Regions from separate parts of the Streptomyces sp. NPDC020731 genome, predicted to be linked through region 2. Evidence: predicted binding sites of a transcription regulator. Region 2 holds the regulator's gene; each other region holds the start of a gene.
The links. The regulator HrcA, encoded in region 2, represses chaperone genes, less so after heat shock. The targets are predictions, from matches to a motif close to TTNGCACTCNGNNNNNCNGAGTGCNAA.
Positions count from the first base shown of each region.

Region 1: a site for HrcA is predicted at 1,178-1,204, ahead of groES (co-chaperone GroES). Genes of this name have one in related genera too.
Region 3: a site for HrcA is predicted at 748-774, ahead of groL (chaperonin GroEL). Genes of this name have one in related genera too.

Region 1 is NZ_JBIRTN010000005.1:194,178-196,441, forward strand. It holds gene ACH4VX_RS09850 (polysaccharide deacetylase family protein) at 1-82, shown strand, start outside; gene ACH4VX_RS09855 (polysaccharide deacetylase family protein) at 265-1,050, shown strand; gene groES (co-chaperone GroES) at 1,352-1,660, shown strand; gene groL (chaperonin GroEL) at 1,790-2,264, shown strand, end outside.
Region 2 is NZ_JBIRTN010000001.1:125,864-128,127, forward strand. It holds gene ACH4VX_RS00555 (MBL fold metallo-hydrolase) at 1-486, opposite strand, end outside; gene hrcA (heat-inducible transcriptional repressor HrcA) at 651-1,667, shown strand; gene dnaJ (molecular chaperone DnaJ) at 1,667-2,264, shown strand, end outside.
Region 3 is NZ_JBIRTN010000021.1:157,619-159,882, forward strand. It holds gene ACH4VX_RS29190 (cold-shock protein) at 430-633, shown strand; gene groL (chaperonin GroEL) at 938-2,264, shown strand, end outside.

The DNA of each region.
Region 1 (2,264 bases), on a different contig from region 2:
GATGCCGGACATGATCCGCCGCTTCCTGGACGAGGTCACGGCGGAGGGGTACGCGGTGGCCCGCCTGGAGGACTACCTGTGAGGGCCGGGAAACCGGCAACCGGCCTGCGGGCACGGCGCGGGTTTCGGGTGCGGCTCGGTCCTGGGCCGTGGATCGTCTTCGTGGCGAGGGCCGCGGTTCCGGTGGGGACCGGCCCGGTCGCCTTCCTGCGGGCGTGGCGAGGGTTTCGGGCGAGGTTCGGTCCTGGGCCGTGGATCGCCTTGGTGGCGAGGACCGGCCCGGTCACCTTCCGGAGGCGGGCCGGCCTCCTGGCGGGCGCGGGTGTCGCCCTGCTGGCCGTGGTCGCCGGCTGCGGCCCGTCGGGCGGGACGGGGGACGGGGCGGGCCGGCCGCCCGGAGGCGGCCCGGTGGCGGACGGCGCGCTCCCGCCCGTCGTCGACCACGTCCCGACCCGTGACGGGGTCGTCTTCCTCACCTTCGACGACGGCGCCGAACGCGACCCCCGCTTCATCGACCTGGTGCGCGAGCGCCGGCTCCCCGTCAGCCTGTTCCTCACGGACAGCGTGACGGGCCCCGGTTACGCCCACTTCGCCCGCCTGCGCTCGGTCGGCGCGAGCCTGCAGAACCACACCCTCGACCATCCCGCCCTGCGCGGTCTGCCCTACGCCGGACAGCGCGCCGAGATCTGCGGCCAGCAGCGCAAGCTCAAGTCCCGCTTCGGCGTCCGCCCCCGCCTCTTCCGCCCGCCCTACGGCACGTACGACACCACCACCCTGCGCGCCGCCGCCGCCTGCGGCATCGAGGCGGTCGTCCTGTGGAGGGCGACGCTGGAAACGGACGGCCACCTCACCTACACCCACGGCCCCCACCACCTGACCCCCGGCGACATCGTCTCCGTACCGTCGGGCGAGGCTCCGACGCTGTCGTTGGCGGAACGGACGACACGAGTGCTGGACGAGCTGGAGGAACAAGGGCTGAAGGTGGGCCGCCTGGAGGACTACGCCGGCCAAATCAGCCCGTCTGGGGGCACCCCCTCCGGGGGAGTGTGAGGACGAGGCCCGTCCAGGGCCGAAGGGGGTCTGGGGGCGCAGCCCCCGGTGGACGGTCACTGCGACACCGCCGACTGCGCAATCCGGTATGAACAACGCACCCACCCCCGCGACGCGCCGCAGGCAATTGGCACTCCGCTTGACCGAGTGCTAACCACAGTCATAGTCTCAGGTCTGGCACTCCCCACTGGAGAGTGCCAACATGCGCGACGGGCAGGTCCGGCACCCGCGACGACGGATCCACCTGGTCGCCACCTCAGACAGTTAACCCCGTGAGATCTCCGAAGGGGGAGGTCGGATCGTGACGACCACCAGCTCCAAGGTTGCCATCAAGCCGCTCGAGGACCGCATCGTGGTCCAGCCGCTCGACGCCGAACAGACCACCGCCTCTGGCCTGGTCATCCCGGACACCGCCAAGGAGAAGCCCCAGGAGGGCGTCGTCCTGGCCGTGGGCCCGGGCCGCTTCGAGAACGGCGAGCGCCTGCCGCTCGACGTCAAGACCGGCGACATCGTGCTGTACAGCAAGTACGGCGGCACCGAGGTGAAGTACAACGGCGAGGAGTACCTCGTCCTCTCGGCTCGCGACGTCCTCGCGATCATCGAGAAGTAGTTCACCCGCTTCCATCGAAGCACCTGCTTTTGAGCTGCGCCCCGGGCCCCCGCGACCTTATGAAGCCGGGCGTCAGGGGCGCAGTTCGTTCGCTTCACCCACGTTTTCCGAGAGGGCTGAACCGCTCCCATGGCGAAGATCCTGAAGTTCGACGAGGACGCCCGTCGCGCCCTTGAGCGCGGCGTCAACAAGCTTGCCGACACGGTGAAGGTGACGATCGGCCCCAGGGGCCGCAACGTCGTCATCGACAAGAAGTTCGGCGCCCCCACCATCACCAACGACGGTGTCACGATCGCCCGCGAGGTCGAGATCGAGGACCCGTTCGAGAACCTCGGCGCGCAGCTGGTGAAGGAGGTGGCGACCAAGACCAACGACATCGCGGGTGACGGCACCACCACCGCCACCGTGCTGGCCCAGGCGCTGGTCCGCGAGGGCCTGAAGAACGTCGCCGCGGGTGCTTCCCCGGCCGCCCTGAAGAAGGGCATCGACGCCGCCGTCGCCGCGGTCTCCGAGGACCTGCTCGCCTCGGCCCGCCCGATCGACGAGAAGTCCGACATCGCCGCCGTCGCCGCGCTGTCCGCGCAGGACCAGCAGGTCGGCGAGC
Region 2 (2,264 bases):
GGCGGTGTGCCCCGGGCCCACGTTCGCCAGCAGCACCTGCCGGCCGCCGCCCGGGCCGAGGTCGAGCGTCCGCTCGCCGCGCACCGCGTGCCGCGGCGGGAGGAGCGCGTCCACGGCCTCCTCCGCCACCCGCGCGTCCAGCCCGTGGCGCACCGCGTCCGCGCGCAGCTTCTCGCGTCCGCGCCCCGCGAGCGCCGTGTCCATGCCCACCGCGCCGAACACCTCCGCCCCCGCGAACGCCGCCGCCCCGAGGATGTGGTCGAAGTGGGGGTGGGTGAGCGCGAGATGCGTCACACGGCGGCCGGTGAGCGCCTGCGCCTCCGTCCGCAACCGTGCGCCCTCGCCCAGACCGGAACCCGCGTCGACGAGCAGTACGCCGTCCGCGCCCACGACGAGCCCTGCCGTGCAGTCCCACCCCGGCAGCCGGCACCGCCCCACCCCGGCGGCCACTTGCTCCCATCCCGACTCTTCCCAAGTCACGGTCATACCGGGACGCTATCGGGGGACGACAGCGCCCGGCGCGAGGGCGCGGGGACCGGCCTTGCCCGGGGCGTACCCCCCGGCCGTACACTGGGCCGGGGAAGTTTGGCACTCGCGTGCGAAGAGTGCCAGGGACGTTACCGCGCGGAAGGCTTCTGGAGGTGTGCGCGATGCTCAGTGAACGCAGGCTCCAGGTGCTGCGCGCCATCGTCCAGGACTACGTGGGCACCGAGGAGCCCGTCGGCTCCAAGGCCCTCACCGAGCGGCACAACCTCGGCGTCTCCCCGGCCACCGTGCGCAACGACATGGCGGCCCTGGAGGACGAGGGCTTCATCGCCCAGCCGCACACCAGCGCCGGGCGCATCCCCACCGACAAGGGCTACCGGCTGTTCGTCGACAAGCTCGCCGGCGTCAAGCCCATGAGCCCGCCCGAGCGGCGGGCCATCCAGAACTTCCTCGAGGGCGCCGTCGACCTCGACGACGTGGTCGCCAGGACCGTACGGCTGCTCGCGCAGCTGACCCGGCAGGTCGCCGTCGTGCAGTACCCGTCGCTGACCCGCTCGACGGTGCGGCACGTGGAACTGCTGGCTCTCGCCCCCGCGCGGCTGATGCTGGTGCTGATCACGGACACCGGCCGGGTCGAGCAGCGCATGGTCGACTGCCCGGCGCCGTTCGGCGAGTCGTCCCTGGCGGACCTGCGGGCCCGTCTGAACAGCCGGGTCGCGGGCCGCCGGTTCGCCGATGTGCCGAGCCTGGTGGAGGACCTCGCCGAGGCCTTCGAGGCGGACGACCGCGGTACGGTCTCGATGGTGCTCTCCACTCTCCTGGAGACGCTCGTCGAGGAGAACGAGGAGCGGCTGATGATCGGCGGTACCGCCAATCTCACCCGCTTCGGACATGACTTCCCCCTCGTGATCCGGCCCGTCCTGGAGGCGCTGGAGGAGCAGGTCGTGCTCCTCAAGTTGCTTGGCGAGGCGAAGGATCCGGGCGTGACCGTGCGTATCGGTCATGAGAACGCCCATGAGGGACTCAACTCCACGTCCGTCGTGTCGGTGGGCTACGGTTCGGGCGGCGAGGCGGTTGCCAAGCTCGGCGTGGTCGGACCGACCCGCATGGACTACCCGGGAACGATGGGAGCGGTACGCGCAGTGGCACGGTACGTCGGACAGATCCTGGCGGAGTCGTAGTGGCCACGGACTACTACGCCGTACTCGGCGTACGCCGCGACGCGTCGCAGGATGAGATCAAGAAGGCCTTCCGGCGGCTCGCCCGCGAGCTGCATCCGGACGTCAATCCTGATCCCAAGACGCAGGAGCGGTTCAAGGAGATCAACGCCGCCTACGAGGTGTTGTCGGACCCGCAGAAGAAGCAGGTCTACGACCTCGGCGGCGACCCCCTCTCGCAGGCCGGCGGCGCCGGCGCGGGCGGCTTCGGGGCCGGTGGCTTCGGCAACTTCTCCGACATCATGGACGCGTTCTTCGGTACGGCGTCGCAGCGCGGGCCGCGCTCGCGCACCCGCCGGGGCCAGGACGCGATGATCCGCATCGATGTCGAGCTCGACGAGGCCGCCTTCGGCACGACCAAGGACATCCAGGTCGACACGGCCGTCGTCTGCACGACGTGCAGCGGCGAGGGCGCCGCCCCGGGCACCACCGCCCAGACCTGTGACATGTGCCGGGGCCGCGGTGAGGTCTCGCAGGTCACGCGGTCCTTCCTGGGCCAGGTCATGACGTCCCGGCCCTGCCCGCAGTGCCAGGGCTTCGGCACCGTCGTGCCCACTCCGT
Region 3 (2,264 bases), on a different contig from region 2:
CATTACCTTCGGTAATGACGGTTACCGAGTGTTGAGGACATTGCCCCCTCCGTGAGAGAAGCGGAGGGGGCAATTCCATGGGATTGAGCGCGATAGAGTTGGGGAACGCGCTCCCGATCCGCTGATCGGAAACACTGAATTCCTGCCGCGGGCCCGACTGGATGTAGCCAAAGTGTGGGCACCCTTCGCGGCATTTGTGACCTTTGCGTGGCCCGACTTGCCCCGGATTCAGGCGAATTCTCGCCACATTCCGGACCGGCGTCGTCCAGATTTCTCGTCCGATTGACCTGTTGCAGACGGCAGTTGGACAGATACATTCAGCCGCGGTCGACGCGTTCCGGCGCACGCCCCCAACCGTTGGGGGGTGAGGTCTGACCCGGATCCGCGAAGTGCGGATCTGTGCAAGGGCCAGTAATAGGGGAGTTAGGCATGGCTCAGGGCACCGTCAAGTGGTTCAACGCGGAGAAGGGGTACGGCTTCATCGCGGTCGACGGTGGTGCGGATGTTTTCGTCCACTACAGCGCGATCCAGATGGACGGCTACCGCACCCTCGAAGAAGGCCAGCGAGTCGAGTTCGAGATCTCGCAGGGTCAGAAGGGCCCGCAGGCCGACATGGTTCGTCTCAGCGCCTGAACGCGCTGCCAGCCGCAAGCATCTTCTGCTGACGAAGGGCCCGTACCTCCTGGGGTGCGGGCCCTTCGCCGTGTTCGCGTGCGGCTGAGCGCACCCGTGTACTCCCCATGGGCGCTTGCACTCGCATGGGTCGAGTGCTAATCATTGGCGTTAGCACTCTGAAGGTGAGAGTGACAACGAAGGACCGGGTCGGTGAGGCCCGCGGGCCGTGTGGGGCAAGGAACCACAGGGCTGGCGAGCCGTCCGTCGCGGGCGCGGGCGCGGTCCGAAGGAATCACCCCCAGTCCTGGAGGGACCACTTCACATGGCCAAGATCATCGCGTTCGACGAGGAGGCGCGGCGCGGCCTCGAGCGCGGCATGAACCAGCTCGCGGACGCCGTCAAGGTGACGCTCGGCCCCAAGGGCCGCAACGTCGTCCTCGAGAAGAAGTGGGGCGCCCCCACGATCACCAACGATGGTGTGTCCATCGCCAAGGAGATCGAGCTCGAGGACCCGTACGAGAAGATCGGCGCCGAGCTGGTCAAGGAAGTCGCCAAGAAGACGGACGACGTCGCCGGTGACGGTACGACCACCGCGACCGTTCTCGCCCAGGCCCTGGTCAAGGAGGGCCTGCGCAACGTAGCCGCCGGCGCCAACCCGATGGCCCTCAAGCGCGGCATCGAGAAGGCCGTCGAGGCCGTCTCCGGCGCCCTGCTGGAGCAGGCGAAGGACGTCGAGACCAAGGAGCAGATCGCCTCCACGGCCTCCATCTCCGCCGCCGACACCCAGATCGGCGAGCTCATCGCCGAGGCCATGGACAAGGTCGGCAAGGAAGGCGTCATCACCGTCGAGGAGTCCCAGACCTTCGGTCTGGAGCTGGAGCTCACCGAGGGTATGCGCTTCGACAAGGGCTACATCTCGGCGTACTTCGCCACCGACATGGAGCGTATGGAGGCCGTCCTCGACGACCCGTACATCCTGATCGCGAACTCCAAGGTCTCCAACGTCAAGGACCTGCTCCCGCTCCTGGAGAAGGTCATGCAGGGCGGCAAGCCGCTGCTGATCATCGCCGAGGACGTCGAGGGCGAGGCCCTGTCGACCCTGGTCGTCAACAAGATCCGCGGCACCTTCAAGTCCGTCGCGGTCAAGGCCCCGGGCTTCGGCGACCGCCGCAAGGCCATGCTCGGCGACATCGCCATCCTCACGGGCGGCGAGGTCATCTCCGAGGAGGTCGGCCTCAAGCTGGAGAACGCCTCGCTCGACCTGCTGGGCAAGGCCCGCAAGGTCGTCATCACCAAGGACGAGACCACCATCGTCGACGGTGCCGGCTCGGCCGACCAGGTCCAGGGCCGCGTGAACCAGATCCGCGCCGAGATCGAGAACAGCGACTCGGACTACGACCGCGAGAAGCTGCAGGAGCGCCTGGCGAAGCTCGCCGGCGGTGTCGCGGTCATCAAGGCCGGTGCCGCCACCGAGGTGGAGCTCAAGGAGCGCAAGCACCGCATCGAGGACGCCGTGCGCAACGCCAAGGCGGCCGTCGAGGAGGGCATCGTCGCCGGTGGTGGCGTGGCCCTGCTGCAGGCCTCCCAGGTCTTCGAGAAGCTGGAGCTCGAGGGTGACGAGGCGACCGGCGCCAACGCCGTGAAGCTCG